3 regions of the Microbacterium sp. M3 genome follow, and region 3 is predicted to be linked to each of the others. Evidence: predicted binding sites of a transcription regulator. Region 3 holds the regulator's gene; each other region holds the start of a gene.
What was found. Region 3 encodes HspR, which represses chaperone genes until heat shock. Its sites were predicted from a motif close to AAGTTGAGTCNNNNNGACTCAACTT; they were not measured.
Positions count from the first base shown of each region.

Region 1: R8Z57_RS00930 (ATP-dependent Clp protease ATP-binding subunit) is a predicted target of HspR. The motif match lies at 7,048-7,072, and genes of this name have one in related genera.
Region 2: R8Z57_RS03825 (Hsp20/alpha crystallin family protein) is a predicted target of HspR. The motif match lies at 3,960-3,984, and genes of this name have one in related genera.

Region 1 is NZ_JAWTZT010000001.1:208,956-219,315, reverse strand. It holds gene nrdE (class 1b ribonucleoside-diphosphate reductase subunit alpha) at 1-940, shown strand, start outside; gene nrdF (class 1b ribonucleoside-diphosphate reductase subunit beta) at 996-1,970, shown strand; gene R8Z57_RS00960 (helix-turn-helix transcriptional regulator) at 2,180-3,121, opposite strand; gene R8Z57_RS00955 (hypothetical protein) at 3,596-4,276, shown strand; gene R8Z57_RS00950 (class I SAM-dependent methyltransferase) at 4,287-5,399, opposite strand; gene R8Z57_RS00945 (helix-turn-helix domain-containing protein) at 5,492-5,941, shown strand; gene R8Z57_RS00940 (DUF3817 domain-containing protein) at 5,964-6,428, shown strand; gene R8Z57_RS00935 (GNAT family N-acetyltransferase) at 6,534-6,905, opposite strand; gene R8Z57_RS00930 (ATP-dependent Clp protease ATP-binding subunit) at 7,087-9,723, shown strand; gene R8Z57_RS00925 (DUF72 domain-containing protein) at 9,830-10,360, opposite strand, start outside.
Region 2 is NZ_JAWTZT010000001.1:826,899-837,258, reverse strand. It holds gene dinB (DNA polymerase IV) at 1-700, opposite strand, end outside; gene R8Z57_RS03845 (alpha/beta hydrolase) at 773-1,549, opposite strand; gene R8Z57_RS03840 (hypothetical protein) at 1,559-1,858, opposite strand; gene R8Z57_RS03835 (VOC family protein) at 1,832-2,197, shown strand; gene R8Z57_RS03830 (L-serine ammonia-lyase, iron-sulfur-dependent, subunit alpha) at 2,302-3,888, shown strand; gene R8Z57_RS03825 (Hsp20/alpha crystallin family protein) at 4,006-4,461, shown strand; gene R8Z57_RS03820 (thymidine kinase) at 4,524-5,114, opposite strand; gene R8Z57_RS03815 (ABC transporter ATP-binding protein) at 5,197-5,997, shown strand; gene R8Z57_RS03810 (ABC transporter permease) at 5,994-6,728, shown strand; gene R8Z57_RS03805 (MarR family winged helix-turn-helix transcriptional regulator) at 6,735-7,175, opposite strand; gene R8Z57_RS03800 (DUF2207 domain-containing protein) at 7,218-9,017, shown strand; gene R8Z57_RS03795 (alpha-amylase family protein) at 9,131-10,360, shown strand, end outside.
Region 3 is NZ_JAWTZT010000005.1:140,089-150,448, forward strand. It holds gene R8Z57_RS15155 (DUF2252 domain-containing protein) at 1-1,027, shown strand, start outside; gene R8Z57_RS15160 (TetR/AcrR family transcriptional regulator) at 1,047-1,658, opposite strand; gene R8Z57_RS15165 (MFS transporter) at 1,827-3,119, shown strand; gene R8Z57_RS15170 (amidohydrolase) at 3,116-4,738, shown strand; gene R8Z57_RS15175 (heat shock protein transcriptional repressor HspR) at 4,812-5,297, opposite strand; gene R8Z57_RS15180 (DnaJ C-terminal domain-containing protein) at 5,455-6,453, opposite strand; gene R8Z57_RS15185 (nucleotide exchange factor GrpE) at 6,469-7,101, opposite strand; gene dnaK (molecular chaperone DnaK) at 7,104-8,972, opposite strand; gene R8Z57_RS15195 (hypothetical protein) at 9,124-9,519, opposite strand; gene R8Z57_RS15200 (MFS transporter) at 9,609-10,360, opposite strand, start outside.

The DNA.
Region 1 (10,360 bases), on a different contig from region 3:
CAACGAGGACCTGTCGTACGACCAGATCGGCAAGGACATCTCGTGCAACCTGGGCTCGCTCAACATCGCCCTCGCGATGGACGGCGGCGACCTGGCGCAGACGGTGGAGACCAGCATCCGCGCTCTCACCGCCGTGAGCGACCAGAGCCACATCCGCTCGGTGCGCTCGATCGAAGACGGCAACGACCGCTCGCACGCGATCGGCCTCGGGCAGATGAACCTGCACGGCTACCTCGCCCGCGAGCACGTCTACTACGGCTCGGAAGAGGGCGTCGACTTCACGAACATCTACTTCTACTCGGTGCTGTTCCACGCGCTGAAGGCGTCGAACACCATCGCGATCGAGCGCGGTGAGGTGTTCGACGGGTTCTGGGACTCGAAGTACGCGACCGGCGAGTTCTTCGACAAGTACATCGACCAGGAGTGGGCACCCGCGACCGACAAGGTCGCCGAGATGTTCGCCGGCCACCACATCCCGACGCAGGACGACTGGCGCGAGCTGAAGGCGTCGATCCAGCAGCACGGCATCTACAACCAGAACCTGCAGGCGGTGCCGCCGACCGGCTCGATCTCGTACATCAACAACTCGACGTCGTCGATCCACCCGATCGCGGCGAAGATCGAGATCCGCAAGGAGGGCAAGCTCGGCCGCGTCTACTACCCGGCGGCGTTCATGACGAACGACAACCTGGAGTACTACCAGGACGCGTACGAGATCGGCTACGAGAAGGTCATCGACACCTACGCCGCCGCCACCCAGCATGTCGACCAGGGACTGTCGCTCACGCTGTTCTTCAAGGACACCGCGACCACGCGCGACATCAACAAGGCCCAGATCTACGCCTGGCGCAAGGGCATCAAGACGATCTACTACATCCGCCTCCGCCAGATGGCGCTCGAGGGCACGGACATGAGCGAGTGCGTCAGCTGCACCCTCTGACCCCCGGTCGTTGAGCGAGCTTGCGAGACGAAACGTTTTCGGAGAAGAAGGAAAGATGAGCGAGAAGCTCCAGCTCCTGGACCACGTCCAGGCCATCAACTGGAACAGGATCCAGGACGACAAGGACCTCGAGGTGTGGAACCGCCTCGTGAACAACTTCTGGCTGCCCGAGAAGGTGCCGCTGTCCAACGACATCCAGTCGTGGAACACGCTCACCCCCGAGGAGCAGACCCTCACGATGCGGGTGTTCACCGGCCTGACCCTGCTCGACACCATCCAGGGCACGGTCGGCGCGGTGTCGCTGATCCCCGATGCGCTCACCCCTCACGAGGAGGCCGTCTACACGAACATCGCGTTCATGGAGTCGGTGCACGCCAAGTCGTACTCGTCGATCTTCTCGACGCTGTGCTCGACGAAGGAGATCGACGAGGCGTTCCGCTGGTCGATCGAGAACCCGAACCTTCAGAAGAAGGCTCAGATCGTCATGGAGTACTACCGGGGCGATGAGCCGCTCAAGCGCAAGGTCGCGTCGACCCTGCTCGAGTCGTTCCTGTTCTACTCGGGCTTCTACCTGCCGATGCACTGGTCGAGCCGCGCCAAGCTCACCAACACGGCCGACCTGATCCGCCTCATCATCCGTGACGAGGCCGTCCACGGCTACTACATCGGCTACAAGTTCCAGCGCGGGCTCGAGAAGGTCGACGAGGCGACCCGCAACGACATCAAGGACTACACGTTCTCGCTGCTGTACGAGCTCTACGACAACGAGGTGCAGTACACGCAGGACCTCTACGACGGCGTCGGCCTCACCGAGGACGTCAAGAAGTTCCTGCACTACAACGCCAACAAGGCCCTCATGAACCTGGGGTACGAGGCGATGTTCCCCTCGACCGTCACCGACGTGAACCCGGCGATCCTGTCGGCCCTCTCGCCGAACGCCGACGAGAACCACGACTTCTTCTCGGGGTCGGGCTCGTCGTACGTCATCGGCAAGGCCGAGGCGACGGAGGACGAGGACTGGGACTTCTAGAAGCTCCAGAACACGCTTCGCCCGTATTGGGCGGCTGAGAGGCCCGGACCCGCAGGATTCTGCGGGTCCGGGCCTCCTCTCCGATCGGGATCATCGGGTGCTCGGCTGCCGAGGCGCCGACGACCCCGAGCTGCCAGCCGCGCTGGTGTCGCGCGGCTCCTCCTGACGCATCCCGGCATCCGCGGCGCGTCCCGACAGCAGGTCGGGGATCAGCGGTCCAGGACCTGCTTGGGCGAGACGCCGTACGCGTCGGCGAAGTACCCGGCGAATCGGCTCGGAGACAGGAACCCCCATCGTCGGCTGATGTCGCGCACCGTGTCTCCGCGGGTGGGGTCTCCGAGACGGAGGTCTTCGTAGGCTGCCTGCAGCCGCACGTTGCGCAGATAGGTCCTCGGTGGCGTCTGGTCGATCTCCCTGGCGCGGAACGCGGTGGTCAACTCCCTGACCGAGGTTCCCGCGGCCGCCGCGACGTCGAGCACCGTGATGGGCAGCGACGCGTGCGCGTGCATGAAATCGACGGCTTCGCGGTGGATCCGAGCCAGGCGCTCTATCGACGCCCGCCGCTGGACCGGGTCGCCCACGAGTCGGAAAGAGTCGAGGGCGGTGACGGCGAGGAGCCGGTAGACGGTCGTGCGGACCATGTCGTCGTGCAGTCGACCGGCGCGCTGGAGGTTCTCGGCGACGTCGAGCACGGAAAGAACCGTGGCCCCCGCCCGCGGGCTCGCCGGGTGTGCTCCGTCGAACGCCAGGGCCAGGTCGTCCTGCCCGTACAGCACACGGGCGGTCTCCGCGAGGGCGGCGGGCTCCAGGATGACGGCGCGGTTGCAGGTCGGCTGGAAGAACGTCTCGTAGCGGGTGTTCGGCTGGAACAGCACCGGTGCGGACGACAGGTCGCCGTCTTCGTCGCCCGTGTGCCAGCCGACCGGGGTCGAGCTGGTGCCGATCACGAACTGGTCGCTCTCGCCGGCGCACCCATACGATCCCGCGGATCGCGTGATCGAGATCTGGAACCGATCGTCCCCGACCACGAGCTGAGCGAGCACACCGAACCCCGTGCTCATCTTCACGGGGCCGTACACCCCCGTGAGATGCTGCTCGGTCCGGTCCGGGTCGTCGAGATCGAGGACCCTCTCGAGATAGGCGGGCGACATCACAACCTTCCTGCGACCGTCGCTGCGGCGACGACTTCCGCCCAGCGTGCCCCCGCATCGGGCATGGGTCAATCCCACCGACGCGGGGCCACGCTCGCGCTGATGATGACGGATGCCGGGGGCCGCGGCATCCGTCATCATCTCGTCGAGACGAACCTCTCGAAGTCGCGTAATAGAACCGACGTCGCGGTGTCTCTTGAGTGGGGGGATTGCGCCGGAGCCCCGGTCCGGCACCCCGGCCGCGAGTCCCGAGCTTGTGGCTACCGGGGGAGCCGGCATTCTCGCGTCGGCCCCCCGGTCAATCTCCGGCCTGCGCCGCGGTGTTCCCGCGTGCGGCCGCGAGCTCCCTGGAGTCACGCGAAGCGCGTGAAATCGCGGGCGGACAGGTGACACGCGGCCACCGCGTTCCCTACAGTGGCCACATCGGCACCGGGCTGTGGGAGTCCGGGCCCAGCGCGGGGGAAGGGGTTGACCGTGGAGAGCAGCACGAGCCCGAGCAGCGAGTCCGGGCGCGCCGTCGCCGCGCCCGGTCGCCCGCCGGCGGCACCCGTCACCCGCGGGACCCTGGTGTGGTTCGGCCTGGGGTTCGTCCTCCTGTCGTTCTTCGCCGCCTTCCTCGGCTCGTGGCTCGCACGCTCGGTCGACACCGCCGAGGCGGTCCCCGCCCCCGCGCCGTCGCAGTCCGAGACCGTGGCGCCCGAGTACGAGGAGGCGCTGGCCGAGATCCTGCCCGCGGGCTCTGCCGTCAGGGCGGGGTCGGGCGTGCCCGAGGCGGGCAAGGGCTACGAGGGCGACGTCTACATCGACATCCTGACCGCCGACGTCTACTACTTCGAGGACGGGGAGTGGACCCACGTCGGCAACATCCGTCAGTCGGCGGCCGAGAACCTCACCGGCGAGCAGGGGCCGGCCGGGGCGCAGGGAGCTGCGGGGCCGCAGGGGCCGACGGGAGAGGCGGGCGCGCCCGGCGCGCCCGGAACGCCCGGGACGCAGGTCGCCCTCGGGACGTCCGCGCCCGCGGATGAGACGTGCACCGCCGACGGAGACATCTACATCGACACCGCCGCGGTGGAGTTCTACGAGTGCCAGGCCGGGGAGTGGGTGCTCTTCGGACCGACGACCGAGCCGACGCCCGAACCCGAGCCGACGGAGTGACTCGGCGCCGCTACGACCGGCGCGTCGAGGCGGTGACGGTGAACTTGGCGTTGCGTGCGACCTGGCGCGTCGGTCCGACGTGGCGCTCCAGCGCGGGGCGGTAGCGCAGGGCGGAGTTCCACACCGTCCACAGCTCGCCGCCCGGTCGCAGGACGCGCGCGGCGTCGGCGAACATGCGGGGTGCGATGCCCTCGTGCACGGCGGAACCGGAGTGGAACGGCGGGTTCAGCGCGATGAACGACGCGCTCTCGTAGGGTCGTGACCCGAGCATGTCGTCACGGACGACCTCGACACGGTCGGCGACCCCGTTGGCGATCGCGGTCGCCCGCGCGGAGGCGACCGCGGCGGCCGACTGGTCGCACGCCACGATCCGCAGCGCGGGTTCGCGGAGCGCCAGCGTCGCGCCGACGACGCCGGTGCCGCACGCGAAGTCGATGACATCCCCGCCGCTGGTGACGAGCTCGGGCAGCTGTGCGAGGAGGAATCGCGTGCCGATGTCGATCGACGTCCCGGCGAAGGCACCCCCGAACGCGCAGACGACGAGCCCGTCGTGCGTCTCACGCCGGGGCGCGGGATCGGCTCCGCCCCGCGCGCCGCGGACCACGAGCACGCGCGACTTCTGACGCGCGTGCGTGACGTCCAGTCGCACGAAAGAGTCGCGCAGCACGTCGTTCATCGCGAGCGTCATGTGCTTGACCCGCCCGCCGGCGAAGACCACGACGTCCGGCTCGGCGTGCGCCGCGATGAGCTGCGCGATGTCGCGCAGCGCGTCGAGCGACCGCGGCAGCCGCAGGAGGACGACGCGCGCGCCGCGCACGAGGTCCTCCGACAGCGGCAGCGACGCGAAGGCGCCGGTGAGTGCCGCGCGGTGCGCGTTGGCGGCGAGGGCGCGCTCGCCCGTGAGCGGATCCTGGTGGACGCGGATGCCGCTTCCGCCGTCGGCGGCGGCACTCAGGGTGAGCGCCCCGTAGCCGTCTCCGATCACGACCAGCTCGCCGGGGGCGGCCTCGCGCCGCGCGGACACGGACTCGTCGAGCAGCAGCCGGTCGGCGGCATCCGATGCGACGAGATCGGGAGCCTCGACGTCGGGCCACCGCCGCAGGTCGTCGAGCGAGAACGTCACCGTCCCACGCTACCGGGGCGGTGCGTGCGAAGGCGGTGCGGCCGCACCCGCGAATGCGCACCGGATCCAGACGGCGGGTCTAGCATTCAGAGGTGTCCGAGCGCCCGTTCAGCCCCGTCATCTCGCTGCTCACCGTGGCCGCCGTCTGGGACGCGCACCTGGGCGCCCAGTTGCGCGACCTCGGACTCACGACGCGCAAGTACGGACTCTTGGCCCACATCGACGCCACACCGGGCATCTCGTTCAGCGAGCTCGCCCGGCGGTCGCAGATCACGGTCCAGTCGGCGCATGCCGCCGTGCAGACGCTGGTCGCTGACGACCTCGTCGCCGACGCGACGGCGCACGCCGGTGCGGCGTCCGACCTGCGGGTGACGGCGCGGGGAAGCGACGTGCTGCAGGCTGCTGAACGACGGCTGGCGGCGCTCGACGCGAATCTCACCGCGGGCGCGCCGGGCCTGGCCCGCGCGCTGGAGGGACTGCACGAGGAGCCGTTCGGCCTGGACCGCGGCTCGCTCGGCACGGGAGCCGGTCCGAACCGCTGATTCCTTCAGGTAGCCTGAAGGTGTGTTCCGAAATCCCCATCACCTCTTCCGTGCGCTCGCGATCGCCGAGGCGATCTCGTGGACGCTCCTCATCGCGGGCCTGATCGCGCGGGCGCTCACCGGCTGGTCTTTCGGGGTCACCGCGGGTGGCGGCATCCACGGCTTCATCTTCCTGTCGTACGGGGCGACGGTGATCCTGGTCGCGCTCAACAACCGCTGGCGCGTGGGCGCGACTCTCGTCGCGCTCGTTAGCGCCATCATCCCCTACGCGACCATCCCGGCCGAGCTGTGGCTGCAGCGCACCGGACGACTCGCGGGCGCCTGGCGCCTCGACCCGACCGACGACCCGCGCGACGCCACCTGGTACGACCGGACGATGCGCTGGTTCCTGCGCCGCCCGTGGGTGCTCGCCGGGCTCATCGCCCTGGCAGTCGTCGCTCTCTTCGTCGCCCTGCTGATCATCGGTCCCCCCGGCGGACGCGACTGACGCGCCGACCGCGGCCGGAGGGGCGCGACGGGTGCGCCGAACCGCAGCCGGACGGGCGCGGCAGACGCGCCGGTTGCGCAGCGCGTCCGGCGCGTCCGTCGCTGCTCAGTCCCGCGGCGGCAGCTGCTGCAGCGTCCAGGTGTTGCCGTCGGGATCGTCGAAGGTGACGAAGCGGCCCCACGCCTGCTCGTCGACGCCCTGCGCGTCGAGGCCCTGCGTCCGCAGGTGCGCCAGCGCCTCGTCGGCGTCGGGCACCACGACCTGGATCGTGTTCTGCTGCCCCGGCTCGAGCGTGCCGCCGAGGCCGGTGCCGAAGGCGATCGAGCAGGCCGAGCCGGGCGGCGTCATCTGCACGAAGCGGAGCCCTTCGAAGGGCACCTGGTCGTGGTCGGCGTGGAAGCCGATGCGCTCGTAGAACTCCTTCGCGCGGTCGACGTCGCTGACCGGCACGAAGATGAGCTCGATCTTCCAGTCCATGGGCATCCCTCTCGTCGGTGAATCGGGCCCCCTCCATCGCTCACGCTACGCCCGGGGTCCGACAATCGGCGGGGTCGGCGTCGATCCGGGAATACCTGCGCGGTTCCTCCGTTGAACTTGACAACGCCTGTATCAAGTTCAAAACTTGATGCCGATCCACTCAAGTTTCAGGAGAGATGGAATGCCCGAAGACTTCACCCCCCAGGCCGCCGGCGACGGAAGCTCGTTCGACGAGTTCCTGGCCCGCTACCTCGCGGGGGAGCGCGCCCGTGCGGAGCGCTCGATCGACCTCAGCCGCTTCCTGGGCGCCCGCACCCAGCAGCTTCTCCAGCGCGCCGGCAAGTACGCGCTCGACCGGGGCCAGCATGAGCTCGACGCCCTCCACGTGCTGCGCGTCCTGGTGGCCGAGGCCCCGGCGCGCGACGCGGTGCGCCGCATCGGTGCGGACGCCGACGCGATCGTGCGCGCCACGGAGGAGCGCCTGCCCGCGCCCGCTGCGGCGGCCGACGTCGACGGTGCCGTGGTCACCTCGTCCGTGCAGCGCGCGCTCTTCCACGCCTACCAGGTCGCCCGGTCGTCCGGTTCCACGTATGTCGACCCGGAGCATCTGTTCTTCGCGCTCGTGCTCGCGCAGGACACCCCGGCCGGGCAGGTGCTGGCACGCGCCGGCGTCACCGCCGAGGCGCTGACGCAGGGCGCGCGCGAGACCGTATCGCCCTCGAACGCCCCCGCGACGGACGAAGCGGATGCCGCGGCATCCGACACTCCGATGCTCGACACCTACGGCACCGACCTCACCGCGCGCGCCCTGGACGGCGAGCTCGACCCCGTGATCGGCCGCGCCGACGAGATCGAGCAGACGATCGAGATCCTCAGCCGCCGCACGAAGAACAACCCCGTGCTCGTCGGCGAGGCCGGTGTCGGCAAGACAGCGATCGTCGAGGGCCTCGCCCAGGCGATCGTCGAGGGCGCCGTGCCCGAGCAGCTGCTCGGCAAGCGCGTGGTGGCCCTCGACCTCCCGGCGATGCTGGCGGGCACCCGCTATCGCGGGGACTTCGAGGAGCGCCTGACCAAGACGATGGACGAGATCGCCGACCGCAAGGACGAGCTCATCGTCTTCATCGACGAGGTGCACACCGTGGTGGGTGCCGGCGGCGCCGGTGACGGCGGCATGGACGCCGGCAACATCCTGAAGCCGCGCCTCGCCCGCGGCGAGCTGCACCTGGTGGGCGCGACGACCCTCAAGGAGTACCGCGTCATCGAGAAGGACCCCGCCCTCGAGCGGCGGTTCCAGCCCGTGCGTGTCGGCGAGCCGTCGGTCGAGGACGCCGTGCTGATCCTGCACGGCCTGAAGCCGGCCTACGAGGAGCACCACGGCATCGTGTACACCGACGAGGCGCTGCGCGCGGCCGTGGAGCTCAGCGACCGGTACCTCACCGAGCGCGTGCTGCCCGACAAGGCCATCGACCTCATCGACCAGGCGGGTGCCCGGCTGCGGCTGCGGCTCGGCGCGCGCGCCGAGGGACTGAGCAGCCGGCGGATCAGCGGGCTCATCGAGCGCCTCGCGACGCTCGAGGCCGACAAGAACGCCGCCGTCTCGGCCGAGCACTACGAAGAGGCCTCGCGCATCCGCGACCAGATCGCCGACGTGCAGGAGCAGCTGGACCGCGCGACCGCGCCGAGCCAGGGGATCTCGCGCGAAACACAGGGCGATGCCCTCGGTCTCGGCGAGAATCCCCGGGTTCGGGATGCCGGCACCCCCGCGGCGGTCGTCGACGAGGCACAGATCGCCGCCGTGATCAGCCGGGCCACCGGCATCCCGGTGAACCGGCTCACCGAGACCGAGCGCGAGCGCCTCGCCGCCCTCGAGGACGAGCTGCACGATCGCGTGATCGGGCAGCACGACGCCGTGACCGCCGTCGCCAAGGCCGTGCGCCGCAGCCGCACCGGCATGGGCGACGCCCGCCGGCCCGTGGGCTCGTTCCTCTTGCTCGGCCCGACCGGGGTGGGCAAGACCGAGCTCGCCAAGGCGCTGGCCGGGTCGCTCTTCGACGACGACACCGCGGTGATCCGGTTCGACATGAGCGAGTTCGGCGAGCGGCACACCGTGTCGCGTCTCGTCGGCGCCCCTCCCGGATACGTCGGCTACGACGAGGCCGGACAGCTCACCGAGCGTGTGCGGCGCAACCCGTACTCGATCGTGCTCTTCGACGAGATCGAGAAGGCGCACCCCGACGTGTTCAACCTGCTGCTGCAGGTGCTCGATGACGGGCGCCTGACCGACGGCCAGGGCCGCACGGTCGACTTCCGCAACACCGTGATCGTGATGACCTCCAACCTCGGCTCGGAGTTCCTCGCCTCCCGCGGCGGCGCGATCGGCTTCCTCGCCGACGGCGGCGGGTCGACCGGCTTCGGCTCGGAGAAGGACCTGCGCGACCGCGTGTTCAGCAAGCTCCGCGAGGCGATGCGGCCGGAGTTCCTCAACCGCATCGACGAGATCGTGCTGTTCCGCAAGCTCGAGAAGCCGCAGCTGCAGAGCATCGTGCGCCTGCTGCTCGGGGCGTCCGACGCCCGCCTCGCCCAGCGCGAGGTGTCGCTGGTGGTGACCGACTCGGCCGTCGCCTGGCTCGCCGACAACGGCTACGAGCCCGAGTACGGCGCCCGCCCGCTGCGGCGCCTCATCCAGCGCGAGGTCGACGACCGCATCGCCGACCTGTTCGTCACGGGTGCGCTCGTGGACGGCGGGACGGTGACGGTGGATGCCGCGGCCGACGCGCTGACGGTGGTTTCGGGTTCGCCCTTCGCCCAGGCCGCCTGACCCGCTCAAACCCCGCTCACCTGTCGCGATCTGCCGCCCGTGCCGGCAGGTTGTGACAGGTGAGCTTCGGGGGCGCCGGCCGTCGGGCGTGGTGCTCCGGCACGGGTCAGGGCTGCAGCATCCCCTTCAGCGTCCGGGCGTTGCGGACGGCGTTGCCCTCGCCGTCGTTGTTGAAGTAGGCGAAGACCTCGTGCCCGCCGGCCTCCCATTCCCCGATGCGGTCGGCCCACCACCTCAGGTCGTCGTCCGAGTACGAGCCGGCGTACAGATGCTGCGTGTCGGGGCCGTGCAGCCGCACGTACACGAGGTGGGTGGTCGCGCGGAGGATGCACGGGAGGTGCGCCCCGCTCATGACGCAGTACGCGGCCGCGTGCCGCTCCAGCATCGCGAACACCGCCTCGTCGTGCCACGACGGGTGCCGGAACTCGATCGCCGGCCGCGTCCAGTCCGGCAGCACCGTGAGGAAGTGGTCGAGCAGCCCATCGTCACGCTCGAGGCTCGGATGCAGCTGCACGATGAGCGGTCCCCGTTTGCCATCGAGGGCGTGCAGGCCGCGGGTGATGCGCTCGATCCAGACCTCGGGATCGCGCAGCCGGCGTGCGTGGGTGAGGCCGCGCGAGGCCTTGACGGCCATCTC
Region 2 (10,360 bases), on a different contig from region 3:
CGACGGGGCGGGGATCGCGCAGCCGGGCGAGCGCGTGCAGATGGGCGCCGGCGGCCTTGCCGAGCAGCCGCTCGGCGGCCGCGGCTTCGAGCTCGGCCAGCTCTCCGACGGTGTGGATGCCGAGACCGTGGAGCTTCTCGGCAGTCACCGCGCCGACACCCCAGAGCCGCTCGACCGGCAGCGGCAGCAGAAAAGCCTCTTCGCGCTCGGGCTCGACGACGAGCAGCCCGTCGGGCTTGCTGACGGCGCTCGCGACCTTCGCCAGGAACTTCGTGCGCGCGACGCCGACCGAGATGGCGAGACCGACCTCCGTCTTCACCCGCTGACGCAGCCGCACGGCGATCTGCTCGGGCGTGCCGGCGATGCGCCGGAGGCCGCCGACCTCGAGGAACGCCTCGTCGATGGAGAGCCCTTCCACGAGCGGCGTGGTGTCGCGGAAGATCGCGAACACGTCACGGCTGGCCGCCGAGTACGCCTCCATCCGCGGCGGGACGATCACGGCGTCCGGGCACAGTTCGCGTGCCTGACGACCGCCCATCGCGGTGCGCACGCCGCGCGCCTTCGCCTCGTAGCTGGCCGCGAGCACGACCCCGCCGCCGACGATCACCGGCCGGCCCCGCAGAGCCGGCGCGTCGCGCTGCTCGACCGAGGCGTAGAAGGAGTCCAGGTCGGCGTGCAGCACCGTCGCCTCGCCCCGCATCCGCCCTCCCTCCGGTCGCCCGCCCTCGGATGGTCCCACGCACCGCGGACACCGGCATCCAGGAATCGAGGCTCACGGCACGTGCGCCAGGATCGCCGCCGCCACCGCGCGGGGCGCGGACTGCTGGGCGACGTGGTGCCGCCCGGGGATGAGCGCGAGAGCCCCGCGCGCGGCGCGGTCACGAAGCAGGCGGCACCATTCCAGGCCGGCGATCGGATCGCGTCCGCCGCGGATCACGAGCAGCGGACTCCGCAGCGAACTCACGCGGTCTTCGAGCCGATAGCCGAGCATGTGCCGCAGCTGCGTGAGGTACCAGAACGGTCCGCAGCGCAGATAGTCGGTGAACACGAGGGCGTTGATCTCGGGCGTCTCGCCGAGGGTGTCGACCGCGAGGGCCACGCTCTGCGCCACGACCGTCCGGTGCCGGGTGTCGGCGACGGGCCCCATCGCGACGACGTGCACCACGAGCTCCGGGCGCTGCGCTCCGAGCTCGACCACCCACTGCGACCCCATCGAGTGCCCGACGAGCACCACGGGCCCGACACCGAGCCACTCGATCACGGTCGCGAGTCCGGCCGCCATCGCCGGCACGTCGAGGTCGAGGCCGGGCTTGGGCAGCCCGCCGAACCCCGGCAGATCGACCGAGTACACGCTCCTGGTCCGGGCCAGCTCGTCGTGCAGCCGTGACAGGTACCGGTGCGAGACGCCGATCCCGTGGACGAGCACGATCGCGGGTCCGGCGGCATCCGCTGCGCCGCGCGACTCCGCCGCACGAGGCGAGGCCAGCACACGGAACGCGAGCCCGCCGACGTAGATCCTCCGCTGCGCAGGCCGCTCGCGGTGTCGCACGGCGGGCGGCTACCTGCGCTGCTCGAAGGTGCCGGCGGTGATGGGCACGGCCACGGCGGCGCCGATGCAGAGCACCCCCGCGATGAACACCAGTCCCGGCAGGACCGGCGAGGCGAACGAGATGCCGACCAGCACCATGCCGCCGATGAGCAGGATCAGATAGAGCACGAAGAGCATCGCGACCTCCCGAGATGTGTTGCCTCCTTGATACTCCTGCGCGCGCAGCGGCGGCAGGGGCTTGCGGCGATGGCGCGTCGCGTGCGCCCCCGTCAGAATGACGCCATGAGACTCGTCCAGGTCGCCCAGCATGCCGATGACCTCGAGCGTGCCGCCGGGTTCTACCGCGCGCTCCTCGGCACCCCGCCCGCCGCCGTCTTCGACCCGCCGGGGCTGCTCTTCTTCGATCTCGACGGGGTGCGGCTGCTGCTCGAGCGCGGCGCACCGTCCGCGCTGATCTACCTCCGCGTCGACGACATGGATGCCGCGCTCGCACGCGTGGCCGACGCCGAGGTCGTGACGCCCCCGCGCGTGATCTTCACGCACGACGACGACACGCTCGGTCCTGCCGGGCATGACGAGTGGCAGGCGTTCGTCAAAGACCCGGACGGCAACACCGTCGGTCTCGTCGAGCATCGCCCGAGGGCGTGAGCGTGCACGCTGCGCATCGGCGCGACGTGAGCAGTGGCATCCTGCCCCTATCAAGTCGATAACGAGGGGCACTCTGCACGCGGGGCGAGACTAGCCTGGGACCGATGAGCGCCTACGTCTCGGCGTTCGAGCTGTTCTCCATCGGCGTAGGACCCTCGAGCTCCCACACGGTCGGCCCCATGCGGGCCGCCCTCGACTTCGTCGTCCGGCTGCGCGAGAGCGGCGTGCTCGAGCGCGTGGGCCGCGTCACCTGCACGCTCTACGGCTCGCTCGGCGCCACGGGCATCGGCCACGGCACCCCCGACGCCGTCGTCGCGGGGCTGCGGGGTCTCGAGCCCGAGACGGTGGATCCGGATGCCGTGCGCGCGGCGTGGAGCGGCTGGCCCGACGGTGCGCGGCTCGACCTGGCCGACGTCCACGCGGTGCCCTTCGAGCGCGGCGACGTCGTCTTCGCACCGCGCACCCGGCTGCCGGGGCACCCGAACGCGATGACCCTCGAGGCCTGGGCCACCGCGGTCGACGGGCCGGCGCGTGCGCTCGCCCCGACCGGGATCCGCGCCACCGGACCGGCGGCGGCGACCCCCGAACCCCTTCCGACGTCGGATGCCGGCCTGCTGGTCCGCGAGACGTACTACTCCGTCGGCGGCGGCTTCATACGGCGCGAGGGCGAGCCGCCCCAGGTGCGTGCGCACGCCTACCCGCTGGACTTCTCCAGCGCCGAGGAGCTGCTCGCCCTCTGCGACGAGCGCGGTCTGACGATCGCCGAAGCGGCTCGGCTCAACGAGACGGCGCTGCGGGACGAGGAGCAGGTCGCCGAGGGGCTCGACGCGATCTGGAACGCCATGGCCGCGTGCGTCGAAGCGGGGCTGGAATCCGACGGCGTGCTCCCGGGCATGCTCGGGGTCAAGCGCCGCGCGGCCTCGATCCGCGCGCAGCTCGAGACCGCGGAGGCCGACGGCCGCCGTGAGCTGCCGGGGGAGTGGCTGGGGGCGTTCGCGCTCGCCGTCAACGAGGAGAACGCGGCCGGCGGACGGGTCGTGACCGCCCCCACCAACGGCGCCGCCGGCATCGTGCCGGCCGTCGCCATGTACTGGTGGCGGTTCCTCGCCGACTCCGGCCTGGGCGCCGGCAACGCCGTGACGCCGTACGGCGAGCTGGTCGGCAGCGCGCTGCTGGGGTACCACGGCCACGCGGTCGCGCCGGATGAGGCGGCGGCCTGGGACGAGGCCACGGTGGCAGAGGCGAACCGGCGGCGCGGCATCCGTCGCTTCCTGCTCACGGCGACCGCGCTGGGCTCGCTGTTCAAGGCCAACGCCTCCATCTCTGGCGCCGAGGGCGGCTGCCAGGCCGAGGTCGGGTCGGCGTGCGCGATGGCGGCCGGCGGCCTCACCGCCGTCATGGGCGGCACGAACCGCCAGATCGAGAACGCGGCCGAGATCGCGATGGAGCACCACCTCGGCCTCACGTGCGACCCGGTCGGGGGTCTCGTGCAGATCCCCTGCATCGAGCGCAACGCGATCGCCGCGTCGACGGCGGTGACGGCGGCACGGCTGGCGCTCCGTGGCGACGGGTCGCACTACGTGTCGCTGGACGCGGTCGTCGAGACGATGCGGCAGACCGGCATCGACATGTCGCACAAGTACAAGGAGACGAGCGAGGGCGGCCTCGCGGTGAACGTCATCGAGTGCTGACAGTGCCGTGTTCGTTCAGAGCGAACGCTCGGGCACTTAGCACTCTCGAGGGTCGAGTGCTAATCTGTTCGCAGTTGAGTCGAGTCGACTCAACTCCATGACAGAGAGGAGATTCCCATGGCCACCTACGACCCGTTCCGTGACCTCGACCGCCTCGCGTCGGGTCTCTTCGACACGCGCCGCGGCCCGCGCCGCATGCCGATGGACCTCTACCGCGACGGCGACCACTACGTACTGACCGCCGACCTGCCCGGCATCGACCCGGGCTCGGTCGACATCGACGTCGACGGCCAGCTGCTCACGATCCGCGCCGAGCGCACGCTCCACAGCGGCGACGACGTGAAGTGGATCACCCGCGAGCGCGAGGCCGCGAGCTTCCTGCGCCAGCTCAACCTCGGCCAGGGCATCGACACCGACCGCATCTCGGCGAGCTACAGCAACGGGGTGCTGAGCGTGACGATCCCGGTGAGCGAGAAGGCGAAGCCGCGCAAGATCGAGGTCACCGCCGAGGGCGGCGCCCCGACCATCAAGGCGCACGAGTCGACCGACGCGCCGCAGCCGATCGAGCAGTAGGCGATCGACCCCGCATCGACGGATGCCTCGTCCCCAAGCCCCGGGGCGAGGCATCCGTCATCTCAGGCCGAGGCCGTCACGGCGCCGGTGAAGTGACGCCGGCAGCGTGCCTGGTACGACTCGATCCCGCCGATCTGGGCACTCGTCGGGGTGAGCGGATCCCCGCCGTCGGCGGCCGACACGCGCTGGTGGAACGCCGCGTCCTCGCCGCACACCGCGCAGACGGCGGTGAGCTTGACGACGTCCTCGGCGAGCGCCATCAGAGCCGGCAGCGGCTCGAAGGGCCGGCCGTCGAACGTCACGCACAGGCCCGAGGCGACGACCGTGACGCCCTCGCCGGTCAGGGCGTTCACCGCCGCGACGAGCGGCGGGCCGAAGAACTGCGCCTCGTCGATCGCCACGAGGTCGAGGTCGCGTCCGCGGACCGCGGCGAGCAGGGCGTCCGCGTCGGAAACCGTGCGCGACGGGATGCTGAGCCCGGAGTGCGAGCTGACCTGCCCCTCGCCGCGGCGGTCGTCGAGCGCGTGGCCCACCACCTCTACCGCCAGGCCGGCGATGCGCGCCCGGCGCACGCGACGCAGCAGCTCCTCGGACTTGCCGGCGAACATCGGACCGGCGACGACCTGCAGCCTCGCCTGGGTGCGCGTGTGCATGGGGCACAGACTACGTCCGCCCCACCCGGGCGCGCGCGAGCGGGGGTGGCGCCGCGCGGTGGCGGGGAGCACTATTCATCACGTGAGCAACGAACACGCCGGCGGCGCCGTCACGGTGCGCGGTCTGCACGTGCGCCGCGGCAGCACCGAGGTCTTCCGCGGGCTGGATCTCGACATCCCGCACGGGCAGATCACCGGGCTGCTCGGCCCGTCGGGGTGCGGCAAGACCACGCTCATGCGTGCGATCGTCGGGGTGCAGAAGGTGGCCGGCGGCACCGTCACCGCGCTCGGCGAACCCGCCGGCGCTCCCGGCCTGCGACACCGTGTCGCCTACGACACCCAGGCGGCGTCGGTGTACGGAGACCTCACCATCCGGCAGAACCTGCGCTACTTCGCACGGCTGGTCGACGCGCCGCGGACCGACGTCGACCGGGTCATCGAGCAGGTGGGACTCGGCGATCAGCGCGACCAGACCATCGACTCGCTCAGCGGCGGACAGGAGAGCCGCGTCTCGCTGGCGGTCGCGATGCTGGGGACCCCCGAGCTGCTGGTGCTCGACGAGCCGACGGTGGGCCTCGACCCGCTGCTGCGCAATGAGCTGTGGGGCGTCTTCCGCGGACTCGCCGAGACGGGGGTCACCCTCATCGTCTCGAGCCACGTCATGGACGAGGCGCTCCGCTGCGACCGGCTCCTGCTCATGCGGTCGGGGCGCATCGTCGCCGACACGACCCCCGACGGGCTCCTCGCCGACACCGGGACGACGGATCCGGATGCCGCGTTCCTCGCTCTGATCGAGCGTGACGCGCACGCCGCGACCGAGGGGGCGGCATCCGATCATCCGCTCACGCGTCGCGAGGCGCGCGAGGAGCGGAGGGGATCGTGAACGGCGTGCGCACGTTCGCCACGGCGGGGCGGGTGCTGCGGCAGCTGAGCCACGACCCTCGATCGATCGCCCTCATGCTCGTCGCGCCCAGTCTGCTGGTGGGGCTGTTCGCCTGGCTGTTCAGCGACCAGGAGGGCGTGTTCGACCAGTTCGGCGGGCCGATCCTCGGGCTGTTCCCCTTCATCGTGATGTTCCTCATCACCTCGATCACGACGCTCCGCGAGCGCCGATCCGGGACGCTCGAGCGGCTCATGACCACGCCGATCGCCAAGGCCGACTTCATCCTCGGCTACGGACTGGCGTTCGGGCTGATGGCGACGCTGCAGGCGGTCATCACGGTCACCTTCGCGGTATGGGTGTGCCGCCTCGAGGTCGAAGGGCCGCTGTGGCAGCTGGGGCTCGTGGCGGTGGTGGACGCGATCCTCGGCACCGCACTCGGGCTGCTGGCGAGCGCCTTCGCGCGCACCGAGTTCCAGGCGGTGCAGTTCATGCCGCTCATCGTGTTCCCGCAGATCATCCTCGGCGGCCTCTTCATGCCCCGGGAGGACATGCCCGAGGCGCTGTACCAGATCTCGAAGGTGCTGCCGCTGAGCTACGCCATCGACACGATCAATGCCGTGACCGCCGGCGACGAGGGATGGGACGTATTCGGCCCGCTGCTGGTCGTGGTGGCGTTCGCCGTCGGGTCACTCATCCTCGCCTCGCTCACGCTGCGCCGCCGGACCCCGTAGAGCTGGTCAGCAGCCGGGCTGCTTCTTCCGCAGCTTCGCGGTGAGGTCGCGGAGCTGCGTGAGCTCGTCGTCCGAGAGCAGCGACATGCGCTCGGCGATGGCCTTGCCGTGCGCGCTCGCGATGCGGCGGAACAGCGAGGCTCCGGCATCCGTCGCATGCACGAGGGCGCCCCGCCCGTCGTCGGGGTCGGCGCACTTGGTGAGCAGGCCCCGCACCACCATGCGGTCGACCAGACGCGACACGCTCGGCTGGCTGATGAGCATGTTGGCGGTGACATCGCGCAGCCGGGCGGTCATGTCGCTGCCGCGCGTGACGGTGAGGAGCACGTCGTACTCGGCCTGGCTGAGCGTGTCGTCGTGGAAGTCGTCGTTGATGTCGCCGAACACCTCGTGCTGTGCGCGGAAGAGGCTCTCCCACGCGTCGATGGCGAGGCGGCGATCGGTCATAGCGTCAAGAGTAGGGCAGGGCGCGGACCCTAGGCTGGCCCCATGGGGCCTTCTGCCGTCACCGCGCTGCACCCGCATCGTCGCGCGCTCACGGGACTCGTGTTCGCGCTGCTGGCGGGACTGCTGCTCTCGCTCTCTCTCGCCGCGCCCGCGCGCGCAGACGTCGACGACTTCTCGTTCGAGAGCCTCGACGTCGAGTACCAGCTCGGCCGCGCCGAAGACGGCACGAGCACGCTCACCGTGGTCGAGACCTTCGTGGCGGTGTTCCCCGAGTTCGACCAGAACCGCGGCATGCGCCACATCCTCCCCGACTCGTTCAACGGTGCGCCGCTCAACCCGCAGCTGGTCTCGATCACCGACGAGAACGGCGCTCCTCGCGCCGCAGAGGCGGAGTCCGAGGACGGCGAGTACATCATGACCTCGCGCAGCGACGACTACGTGCACGGACGCCAGACGTACGTCTTCACGTACACGCTCGAGAACGTCACGCGCTTCTATGCCGACACCGGCGCCGACGAGTTCTACTGGGATGTGAACGGCGTCGACTGGGCGCAGCCCTTCGGGCGCATCACGGCACGGGTCACGATGCCCGCCGAGCTGTGGGACGCCCGCACCGGCGAGCAGGCCTGCTACGTCGGGTATCAGGGCGACACCCGCACGTGCACCATCGCCGACGTCGACGGGGCGGTCGCGGCATCCGTCGAAGGAGTGCAGCCGTACCAGACGATGACGATCGCCATCGGCTTCCGCCCCGACACGTTCACCGAGTTCGACACCGGCTACCTCGCATCGCCCTGGGGCTGGCTGCAGGGCGGCGTGGCGCTGCTCGGTCTCGGCACCGCGCTCGTGCTGGCGGGAGTGACCCGCAGACGTCATCTGCGCGACGCCGCCGGGCGGCCCGTCATCATCGCGGAGTACACGCCGCCGCGGCAGATCGATGCGCTCGAGAGCGCCGTACTGCTCGGCCGCACGACGAAGGCGATCCCCGCCGAGGTGCTCGAGCAGGCGGTGGTGGGCAGCATCCGCATCGAGGAGGGTCCGCCCAAGCTGTTCGGCGGGACGAAGCTGAAGGCGGTGCTCGTCGATCCGTCACTGGCCGATGGGGATGGACGGATGCTGCTGCCCGGCCTCTTCCCGTCGGGCACGCCGGGTGAGGAGTTCGAGTTCGGCCGCAGTGACACGCGCTTCTCGACGACGGCCCAGAAGGTGCTGAAGGCGGCCTCGGCGGAACTGACCAGCCGCGGCCTGCGGCGGCCGGTGCCCGGTGGTGCGCGGGCGTGGCCGATCGTCATCGCGATCGTGGCGGCCGTGCTCGTCGTGCTGTTCGGGATCGGGGCGCTCTCGGCCTTCGTCATGCCGCTGGTGCCGATCCTCCTCATCATCGGGTCGGTGCTCGTCGTGCTCGTCGTCGCCGGCATGGTCTCGCACAAGCCGCTCACGGCCGAGGGGGCGGAGGTGCGCGATCACCTCAGCGGCCTGAAGCAGTTCATCGAGTGGGCCGAGGCCGACCGCATCCGCATGCTCCAGTCGCCGCAGGGCGCCGAGCGCGTTCCCGTCGATGTCTCGGACCCGCGCGTGAAGCTCGAGCTCTACGAGAAGCTGCTGCCGTACGCCGTGGTGTTCGGCCAGGAGAAGAAGTGGGCCGACGAGCTGGCCGTGCTCTACGGCGACGGCCGCACGCCCGGCTGGTACGCCGGGTCGGCGGGGTTCAACGCGGCCGCGTTCTCGGCGGGGATCTCGAACCTGTCGACGTCGGCGTCGTCTTCGTCCTCCTCGGGAGGGTCGTCGGGCGGGGGTTCCGCCGGCGGCGGTGGCGGCGGGGGAGGCGGCGGCGGGGTGTGACCCGCCGCCGGCTTCGCGCGGTCGCTCGTCGGGCGTTCGCGCGGGTTAGCGGATGAGCCGCGGTTCCGAAAGGGGGTGCCGCCGGCCCGTGCCGCCAGCCAGACTCGTGACCCGTGAGAATCACCGACACGAGCGACCTGTGGTGGAAGTCCGCCGTCATCTACTGCCTCGACGTCGAGACGTACCTGGACTCGGACGGCGACGGCGTGGGCGACCTGCAGGGGCTCGCTCAGCGCATCGACTATCTCGCGCAGCTCGGCGTGACCTGCATCTGGCTCATGCCCATCTACCCCACGCCCGATCGCGATGACGGCTACGACGTCACCGACTTCTACGGCATCGACCCTCGCCTGGGCAACCACGGCATGTTCGTCGAGATGGTGCGCACGGCCAACGACCGCGGCATGCGGGTGATCGTCGACCTCGTCGTGAACCACACCTCCGACCGGCATCCCTGGTTCGTGGCGGCCAAGCGCAGCGTGAACTCGCCGTACCGCGACTACTACGTGTGGCGCGATGATCCGCCGCCCAAGGGACAGAAGAACACGGTGTTCCCGGGGGAGGCCGACGGCATCTGGACGAACGACGAGAAGTCCGGCCAGTGGTACCTCCACAGCTTCTACGAGCACCAGCCCGACCTGAACATCGCCAACCCGGCCGTGCGCGACGAGATCGCCCGCACGATCGGGTTCTGGCTGCAGCTCGGGGTCGCGGGGTTCCGCGTCGATGCGGTGCCCTTCCTGCTCGAGGTGCCCGAGGGCGCTGACATGGCGAACCCGCACGACTTCCTGCGCGATGCGCGCCGATTCATGCAGCGGCGCTCCAGCGAGGCGGTGCTGCTGGGTGAGGTCAACCTGCCGTACGAGCAGCAGGTCCCGTACTTCGGTGCGACCGACGATGGCCAAGAGCTGACGATGCAGTTCGACTTCGTCGCCATGCAGCGCCTGTACCTGTCCCTGGTGCGACGCGATCCGGCGCCGCTCGTCGAGGCGCTCTCGTCGCGCCCCGCGCTGCCGATCGAGACGCAGTGGGCGAACTTCCTCCGCAATCACGACGAGCTGACCCTCGACCAGCTCAGTGACGACGAGCGCCAGGAGGTGTTCGAGGCGCTCGCCCCCGACGAGAAGCAGCGCGTCTACGGTCGCGGCATCGTGAAGCGGCTGCCGACGATGCTGCAGGGCGATCCGCGGCGCATCCGCATGGCGTACAGCCTGCTGTTCACCCTGCCGGGGACGCCGGTGCTGTTCTACGGCGAAGAGATCGGCATGGGTGAGAACGCCGAGATCCCGGGGCGGCAGGCGGTGCGCACGCCCATGCAGTGGTCGGCGGGCAAGACCGGGGGA
Region 3 (10,360 bases):
CGTGTTCGACCTCAACGACTTCGACGAGGCGGCGTGGGCGCCGTGGGAGTGGGACGTCAAGCGGCTGGTCGCGAGCATCGTCATCGGCGGGCAGGCGACCTCGCGCGACGACCGCGTCATCGAAGACGCGGCCCTCGCCGCGGTGCGCACGTACGCGCGGGCGATGGACGCCAACGCCGGGCGCAGCCCGCTGCTGCGGTTCTTCGAGCACTTCGACGTGACCGCCTTCGCCGACGCGGCCGACAAGCAGACGCGCGACGTGCTGCGCGCGGCGATGCACGACGCCGAGAAGCGCACGGCCGAGCGCGCAACCCGTCGTCTGACCGAGACACTCGCCGACGGACGCATGGCCTTCATCGAGCGGCCGCCCATGATGGTGCACGTCGACGCCGAGACCCAGGGACGGATCAACGAGAACCTGAGCAGGTACGCCGACTCTGCCAACATCGACATCCGCGTGCTGCTCAACCACTACACCGTCTCGGATCTCGCCCGGCGGGTCGTGGGGGTCGGCAGCGTGGGGACCGTATGCGCGCTCGTACTGCTGCAGGACGGCGACGGCCATCCGCTGCTGCTGCAGGCCAAGCAGGCCGGCGAGAGCGTGCTGGTCGAGTACGGCGGCATCGAGCAGCCCGACCAGGCGGTGTCGTACATCGGCAAGCACGGCCACGGCGGCCGGGTGGTCGCTCTGCAGCGCATCCTGCAGGCGGTGTCGGACCCGTTCCTCGGTCACCTCCAGGCCCCGGCCGGTGACTTCTACGTGCGGCAGTTCCACGACATGAAGGGGTCGGTGGAGGCCGAGAGCATCGAGGACGCTCCGTTCGGCGCGTACGCACAGGCGTGCGCGGCGACCCTCGCGCGCGCCCACTCGCAGTCGCCGCAGGCGGCGACGGTCGCGGGCTACATCGGCAACGGGCGCGTCGTCGGCGAGGCGATCCTCGAGTGGGCCTACGCGTACGCGGCACTGTCGAAGGCGGACTACGACGCCTTCGTCGCCGCGCACCAGGACGCCCCGACGGCCGCCTGACGTCGCGGCGGCCGGCGCGTCACCGCCGGCGCTGCCCGATCCGCAGTCGCAGCGAGGTGAGGAGCATCTCGAGGCCGATCTCGAAGGCGGCGTCGCTGCGCTCGGGGCCGGTGGAGGCATCCGCGATCAGTCGTCCGAGCGTGACCGTCGGCACGCCGGGCTGCCAGATCTCGTCAGGCGAGGTGAGGTCGAGCCCGAAGCCGATCGCGTACGCGTCGACGATGGCGACGACGGCGAGCACCTCGTCGTCGGGCACGCCGGCGGCCGCGAGCGCGGTGGCGAGCCGGTCGTAGCTCGCGATCACGCCGGGATCGGTGATCGTCTTGCCCACCAGGAGCGGAACGATGAGCGGGTGGTCGGCATAGAGGCGGCGGAGCCCGCGGACGATGCCGACGACGATGTCGTCCCACTCCCCCGTCACCGGTTCGGGAAGGTAGCGCTCGCCGAGGCGCGAGCGCATGAGCTCGACGATCGCGTCCTTGCCGTCGACATGGTTGTACAACGACGACGGCGTCACGTTCAGCCGGCGGGCGAGCGCGTTGACGCCGAAAGTCGCTCCGGAATCGGCGAGCTCGATCGCCGCGTCGGCGATGAGATCGACTGACAGCAGGTTCACGCGGGGGCGCGGCATCCGACTCCTTCTCTCCTCGGTCAGCCTAGACGCGGCGGGAAGCGGCGAAATCAGCGCTTCCCAAGAGCGTCATCTGGGTGCAACAATAAACGAATACCGTTCGTTTAATCGGCCGCGCCGGCCGGTTCCCCGCACACCGTCGTGCACCAAACGACAGGAAGAACCCGCATGAACGACCTCACTGCTCGCGTGCCCCTGCGGTTCCCGGCCGCCGCCGCGACCTTCGCCATCGGCATCGCCGGCTACCTCGGCGTGAACCTCTCGCCGTACATGATCACCGCCCTGCAGACCGGCTTCGGCACGGACGTGCTCACCGCCAGCTGGATCGTCACCGCCACGCTGCTGGCCACCGCCGTCACCGGCCTCGCGACGGCCCCGCTCTGCGCGGGACGGCACCGCCGCCTGGTCGCCCGCGTCGGACTCGCGGCCGGGCTCGCCGGCTTCCTGCTCGCCGGGCTCGTTCCCGTCGCCGGCGTCGCGATCGCCGGGCTGCTGATCGGCGGCATCGGCGCGGGCGGGGCGGTCGCGGCCGCAGGGTCCGCCCTGGCCGCCTTCCGCAACCCCGACCGGGTGGCAGGGTTCAACGGTCTCGCCAACCGCGGCGTCATCACGATCGTGCTCGCCGTGGTGCCGCTCATCGGTCTCGCCCCGATCGACGTCTTCGGCGCGCTGGCGCTCTTCTGCCTCATCGGCCTGGTGGCGGTCGGATGGATGCCGGTGGCCCCGGTCATCGAGCCGCAGGCCGGCGCCGCGGTGGCCGAGGCGATGCCGCTCACCATCCCCGAGACCGGCGCCGTCCGGCGCGTTCCGGCCCGCGCGGGATCGCGCACGGTGACGATCGCCGGCTTCGCACTGCTGGTGACCTTCGCCCTGTGGGCCGTGAGCGAGGACTCGCTGTGGGCGATGGCGGGCGTCATGGGCGCCGAGCGGGCCGGGCTGACGCCGGAGGGCCTGGGCATCGCGCTGAGCGGCGCGACCGCGGGCGGGCTGGTCGGGTCGCTGCTGCTGATGGTCGTCGGCAACCGCCTCGGCCGCGCGGTGCCGCTCGTCGTGCTGCTCGTCGCGGGCGGAGCGCTCAAGATCGCGCTCAGCTTCGCCGCCGACCAGACGACGTTCATCGTGCTGTTCATCGTGTGGAACACCATCTACGCCGTCGCCTTCATGTACTTCGTCTCGACCTCGGCCGCGCTCGACGCCGACGGCCGCTGGTCGGGACCGCTCCTGGCCGTCTACCTGGTCGGCTCGGCGCTCACCCCCGTCATCGGCGCCGCTCTGGTCGAGGTGTTCGGCTACCAGGGCTTCGTGGTGGTGCTGGGAGTCTCGAGCTTCGTGCTCGCGATCCCGGCGGCCATCGTCGCGGCGATCTCGACGAGGGTCGAGAAGGATGCCGCAGCCGACGCCGACGTCGAGGCCCGTGCCGCCGATGTTCGTGCCACCGACACCGAGGGGATCTCCGCATGACCACCACGATGTACACCGGAGGCCGCATCTTCACGGCCTCCGACGAGCCATGGGCCGACGCCCTCGTCGTCGACGGCGGTTCGGTGACGTTCGCCGGCGACGCGGCACGCGCCGCCGCGGCCGCCGGACCGGATGCCGTGACCGTCGACCTCGAGGGGCGCCTGCTGCTGCCCGGCTTCACCGACGCCCACACGCACCTCGTCATGATGGGCGAGGCGCTCGGGCGGGTCCCGCTCACCGATGCCCGCACCCTCGACGAGATCCAGGCGCGGCTGCGATCCGCTCGTGAGGCCCAGCCCAATGCCCTCCGCGTGCTCGGTCGCGGCTGGCTCTTCGACTCGGTGCCGGGTGCTCCGACGGCGGCCATGATCGACGCCGCCGTGGCCGACGTGCCGGTCTACCTCGACGCCAACGACTACCACTCCTGCTGGGTGAACAGGGCTGCCCTGGCCGAGCTCGGCATCACGCGCGACACCCCCGACCCTCTCGGGGGCCGCATCGGACGCGATGCCGACGGCGAGCCGGACGGCATGCTGTACGAGACCGCGGCCGTCGCGCACGCGTGGGCGTTCCTCGCCGAGGCCACCAGCGACGCCGACCGCGACGCGGCGGTCGAGCGCACGCTCGCCGCCTACGCCGCCACCGGTGTCACCGGTGTCGTCGACATGGCATTCGACGAGCGGGGTCTCGCCGCCTTCCAGCGCGCGGTGGGGCGGCGCGACGGCGCTCTTCCCGTCCGCGTCGCCGCCCACTGGCTCATCGAGAACACCGGCGACGAGACGGCCAACGTCGCGCAGGTGCGCCATGCCGCCGAACTCGCGGAGCGGCTGGATTCGCCGTGGCTGCGGGTGGTCGGCATCAAGCTCGTCGTGGACGGCGTCATCGATGCGTGCACGGCCGCGATGCGGCATCCGTACTCCGACGGCTCGAACGCCGAGCCCATCTGGTCGCTCGACGCGCTGAAGCCGGTCGTCGCGGCCGCAGACGCCGCGGGCCTGCAGGTCGCGCTGCACGCGATCGGCGATCTTGCGAGCGACATCGCCCTCGACGCCCTCGAGCACGCGGCGGCGGTGAACGGCCCGCGCGACCGCCGCCATCGCATCGAGCACCTCGAGTACGCGGCGCCCGGCACGGCCGAGCGCATGGCCCGGCTCGGCGTCACCGCCTCGATGCAGCCGGTGCACGCCGACCCCGCCATCTTCGAAAACTGGGCGGCGATGCTCGGCGACGAGCGTGTCGACCGCGCTTTCGCGTGGCCGGAGTACGTCGCCGCGGGAGCGCTGCTGGCCTTCTCGACCGACGCGCCGACCGCGCCGCACGAGGCCCTGCCGAACATGTACATCGCCGCGACCCGCCGGTCGGCGCTCGACGACGCCTTCGCTCCCCGCCATCCGCACTTCGCACTGCCGCTCGCCCAGGCGCTGGCCCACGCGACAAGAGATGCCGCGGCCTCCGTCGGCGACGGCGCGACGCGCGGCCGGCTCCAGGCGGGCATGGCCGCCGACTTCGCGATCGTCGACGTCGACCCGTTCACCGCGGGCCCCGAGTCGCTGCTCACGGCGCGGGTGGTGCGCACCGTCGTCGACGGCGAGGTGGCGCACGACACCGGCGACCTCTGACCCGGCGGGGCGGCGCCGCCGCCGCGGGGTGTCGCGGCGGCGACCGCCGCGCTCGGCGGAACTCGTGAGGGACTCAGGCGTCGGGGCCGGTGGGCGCCTCGGACGCGTCGCCGCCGGACGGCCGGTCGATCGGCGTGCGCGGGCGCCACACCACGACCTCGGTCGCGCGCCGCACGCGCGTGCCGTGCCGCAAGGTCACCACGGCGCCGGTCGAGCCCGCGGCGAAGACGCGGGCGCCGGGGCGCCTCTCCATCTCGGCGCGCATGCGCTCCTCGAGGTCGCGGACGCGCCCGTGCAGCTCCTGCACCCGGTTCTCGAGCTCGAGGATGCGCATGATCGCGGGCAGCCCGATGCCGTCCGACGACATGCGGGCGACCTCGCGCAGCTGCTCGACGTGGCGCAGCGAGTAGCGCCGCGATCCGCCCTGCGTGCGGGCGGGCACGACGAGCCCCAGCCGGTCGTACTGGCGGAGGGTCTGCGGGTGCATGCCCGACAGCTCGGCAGCGACGGCGATCGCGAAGATCGGGGCATCCGCGTCGATCTCGTGCTGTTCTGCCATGTCGGTCACCTCCGTTCCCGGTCTTCGAGCGGCCATGAACCGGTCGCTGGGCGAGCGAGGACCGAGCGGGACGAAACGCCCCGGACAGGCCAGACGCCTCGACGGCGTTTCGTCTCGCTTCGCTCGCTCAACGACCGGGAGAGCACGACCGATTCTCCTAGCCCCGCGCCTTCGACATCAGCTCGGCGCGCGGATTCTCCTTGGGCTCGAGGCTCTGATAGCGCTCGAGGGCCTCTCGGGCAGCCTCGTCGAGGTGCGACGGCACCGCGACCTGCACCTCGGCGAGGAGATCGCCGGTGCCCTTGCTGGTCTCGACACCGCGGCCCTTGACGCGCAGGACGCGACCCGACGGGGTGCCGGGTGCGACGCGCAGGCGCACCGGGTCGCCCCCGAGCGTCGGCACCTCGATCGTCGCGCCGAGCGCGGCCTCGGTGAACGTCACCGGCACCGTCACCCGCAGGTTGATGCCGTCCCGCGTGAAGACGGGGTGCGGGCGCACGGTGACCTGCACGACGATGTCGCCGCTCTCGCCGCCGTCGGGCGACGGACGCCCGCGACCGCGGAGCCGGATCTTCTGGCCGTCCGAGACTCCCGCGGGGATCTTCACCTTGAACGGCTTGCCGTCCTCGCCCTGCAGCGTGATCGTCTCGCCCTTGGTGGCGGTGAGGAAGTCGATCGTCGTGCGGGCGATGACGTCGGCGCCCCGGGTGGGGCCGCCGTAGCCGCGGAAACCGCCGCTCGGCTGCCCGAAGCGGCCCGAGCCGAACCCGGTGCCCCGCTGCTGCTGGTTGAACATCGCGAAGATGTCGTCGAAGTCCTCGGCGTTCTGGTACCGGGCGCCACGGCCCTGGTTGAACATCGAGAACACGTCCTCGAAGCCGCCCTGGGCACCCTGGCCGCCCGCGGTGAAGCGCGCGCCCGAGCCCATCGCCCGGATCTGGTCGTACTCCTTGCGCTGCTCGGCGTCGGAGAGCACCGAGTACGCCTCGCTGACCTCCTTGAACTTCGCCTCTGCGGCGGCATCGCCCTGGTTGGAGTCGGGGTGATACTTGCGGGCGAGCTTGCGGTACGTCTTCTTGAGGTCCGCCTCGCTGACGTCCTTCGCGACGCCGAGCACCGAGTAGAAGTCCTTGTCGAACCAGTCCTGACTGGCCATGGATGCTCCTTCGGGCTACTCGGCGGGAACGGCGACGACGACCTTCGCGGGACGCAGTTCGACAGAGCCCAGGCGGTAGCCGATCTCGACGACCTCCAGGATCGTCGGCTCGGCCTGTCCCGGGGTCGGCACCTGGAAGATCGCCTCGTGCTGCTGCGGGTCGAACACCTCGCCCGCGGCGCCGTAGGTGATGAGGCCGATGCGCTCGGCGACGCCGCGCAGCTTGTCGGCGATCGCCGCGAACGGCGAGCCCTCTTCGAGATCGCCGTGCTTCTCGGCACGGTCGAGGTCGTCGAGCACCGGCAGCAGCCCCTTGGCGACGGCACCCTGCGCCCGCTCGATCTCGACCTCGCGCTGCTCCTCGGTGCGGCGCCGGTAGTTGGCGTATTCCGCCTGCAGGCGCTTGAGGTCGTTGAGCAGCTGCGACTCGAGGTCGGCCAGCACGGCGTCCTCGGCCGCGGCGTCGGCGTTCTGCGAGGCGCCGAGGATGTCGTCCACCGTGAGCTCGTCGGCTCCGGCGTCCGCGTCGCGCCCGTCCTGCGGCGCGGGGCCGGAGGCGTTCGCCTCCGGCCCCTCACCCTCAGGCCGGACCTCTTCGCCGTCGCCCTGGCCTTCGGCCGGGTGCGGGTTGTGGTCCTTGTTCGCCATGGTTACTTCTTCTCGTCCTCGTCGTCGACGACCTCGGCGTCCACGACGTCCTCATCGGACGCCGCCTGACCCTGGTCGCCCGCCGGAGCGTCGGTGGCGGCATCCGGAGCCGACTGCGCAGCCTGACCGGCGGCGTAGATCGCCTCGCCCAGCTTGCCCTGGCTCTGGTTCAGCTTGTCGAACGCGGTCTTCACGGCCTCGTCGTCCTCGCCCGCCAGCGCGGTCTTGAGAGCGTCGACGTCGCCCTGGACCTCGGTCTTGACGTCCTCGGGGAGCTTGTCGTCGTTCTCCTTGATGAGCTTCTCGATCGAGTACGAGAGCGTCTCGGCCTGGTTGCGCACCTCGGCGGCCTCGCGACGCTTCTTGTCGTCGGCGGCGTGCTCCTCGGCCTCGCGCACCATGCGCTCGATGTCGTCCTTGGGCAGCGACGAGCCGCCCGTGATCGTCATCGACTGCTCCTTGCCGGTGCCCTTGTCCTTCGCCGACACGTGGACGATGCCGTTCGCGTCGATGTCGAAGGTGACCTCGATCTGCGGGATGCCGCGGGGCGCCGGCGCGATGCCGGTCAGCTCGAACGTGCCCAGCGGCTTGTTGTCGCGGGTGAACTCGCGCTCGCCCTGGAAGACCTGGATCGCGACCGACGGCTGGTTGTCGTCGGCGGTCGTGAAGGTCTCCGAGCGCTTGGTCGGGATGGCGGTGTTGCGCTCGATGAGCTTGGTCATGATGCCGCCCTTGGTCTCGATGCCGAGGCTCAGGGGGGTCACGTCGATGAGCAGGACGTCCTTGCGCTCGCCCTTCAGCACACCGGCCTGGAGGGCCGCGCCCACGGCGACGACCTCGTCGGGGTTGACGCCCTTGTTGGGCTCCTTGCCGGCCTCGCGCTGCACGAGCTCGCTCACGGCGGGCATGCGGGTCGAGCCGCCGACGAGCACGACGTGGTCGATGTCGGACACCTTGATGCCGGCCTCGCGGATGACGTCCTCGAAGGGCTTCTTGGTGCGGTCGAGGAGGTCCTTGGTGAGGTCCTCGAACTTGGCGCGCGTGATGGTCTCCGACAGCGACACGGGGCCCGAGTCGGTGAGCGACAGGTACGGGAGGTTGACGCTCGTCGAGGTGGACGACGAGAGCTCCTTCTTCGCCTGCTCGGCGGCCTCCTTGAGGCGCTGCAGCGCGATCTTGTCGCCCGAGACGTCGACGCCGGTGGTGTCCTTGAACTGCTTGATCAGGTAGTCGACGAGGCGCTGGTCCCAGTCGTCGCCGCCGAGGCGGTTGTCACCGGCCGTGGCGCGCACCTGGATGGTCGAGAAGTCGTCATCCTTGCCCACCTCGAGCAGGGAGACGTCGAACGTGCCGCCACCGAGGTCGAAGACGAGGATGAGCTCGTCCTCCTTGCCCTTGTCCAGGCCGTAGGCCAGGGCCGCGGCGGTGGGCTCGTTGATGATGCGCAGGACGTTGAGGCCCGCGATCTCACCGGCCTCCTTGGTGGCCTGGCGCTCGGCGTCGTTGAAGTACGCGGGGACGGTGATGACGGCATCCGTCACCGTGTCGCCGAGGTACTGCTCGGCGTCGCGCTTGAGCTTCTGCAGGATGCGCGCGGAGATCTCCTGCGGCGTCCACTTCTTGCCGTCGACGTCGAAGCTCCAGTCGGTGCCCATGTGGCGCTTGACCGACGAGACGGTGCGGTCGACGTTGGTGACGGCCTGGCGCTTGGCGGTCTCGCCGACGAGCACCTCGCCGTCCTTGGTGAACGCGACGACCGACGGGGTCGTGCGGAAGCCCTCGGCGTTCGCGATGACCTTCGGCTCGCCGCCCTCGAGAACGCTGACGACCGAGTTGGTCGTACCGAGGTCGATTCCAACAGCACGTGCCATGTGTTTCTCTCCTTCGTGTGGGCGGAGACGGATGCCGCCACCCGGGGTTGATGGGAAGTCTGCTCACGACCGAACGACGAGGTTGAGTCGCGATGGCTCAACCATACGCCGGGTCGCGGCATCCGTCAAATCAAAGTTGATAAGAGTCGACTCAACTTGCCGAACCGGCTTCGTCGAAGGCGCGCCGGAGATACTTCGGCGCCTGCACGCGCCAGGCCTCGGTCACCAGCTCGGCGAGGTGGTCGCCGGCGATCGCGGCCATGCGGAAGGCGACCTTGGGCTCGCCCCACGAGGTGGTGGCGCGCAGGAACACGTCGGGCTCCATCTCGACGAGGGCGAGCGCATCGAGGCGCTCGGCGACCTTCACCCCGACCACCGGCTCGGCCGCGATGATCGCGCGCATGTCGTCGGGGATGCTCGGCCATGGGTGGCACTCCCACGCGTAGAGCTTGCCGCGCACGAACCAGGCGGCACCGCCGGTGGTCTCGCGCTCCTCGCTGCCGGGCAGCCCGGCGGCGATGCGACGCACGTCGTCGAGGGTGGGCACACGGCGAGCTTAGGGGCGCCCGCCGACACGGCCGAAGGGAGGGAGTGGGTCCGCTCGGGAGCGGGGTCCGCTCGCCGCCCTGCGCCGGCTCAGCCGCCCAGCATCCCCTCCACCGCCTCGTTCGGCTTGGGGTCGGGTAGACGCCGCATGCGCAACCCGTTGAGCACGCCCAGCACGGCGGCGAGGATCGGGATGAGCAGCGCCACCTGGAGCGCGATGTGCCGGGCCTCGGTGTTGATGCGGATCACCTCGGCCGACGCCTCCGGCGGCTCGTCGGCGAGGAGCTGTTCGAGCCCGGTGTTCGACATGAGCTCGGCGTCCTCTTCCAGCACCGTCGAGACCTGCTGCTGCTGCTCGGAGGTGAGCACGGTGCTCGAGTACGCCAGCGACGTGAACGAGGCCGCGAGGGTGGCGAGCATGATGGCGCCCGCGAACGCGAGACCGAACGAGAGGCCGAACGAGCCTGCGGCGGAGTTGACGCCCGCCGCCTCGCTCACGCGCTCATCGGAGATCGGCGAGAGCGTGTAGTTGTTGAGCTGCGAGACGAGGAGCCCGAGACCGCATCCCGCGATGATGAGCGGGACCGTCAGGTACCACCCGCTGTCGGCGATGGGCACCAGCGGCACGATGGCGATGAGTCCGACCGCGGCGAGCGAGAAGCCCAGCAGGATGAGGTTCGCCGGGCGCCCCTTGGCGCGACGGCCGGCCCAGATCGCGACGGCGAACATGCTGAGCGAGAGCGGCGCGATCGAGAGGCCGGCCTCCAGCGCGTTGTACTCGAGCACCATCTGCAGGTACAGCGGCAGCACGATCATCGTGCCGCCGAGCGCGATCTGCTGCA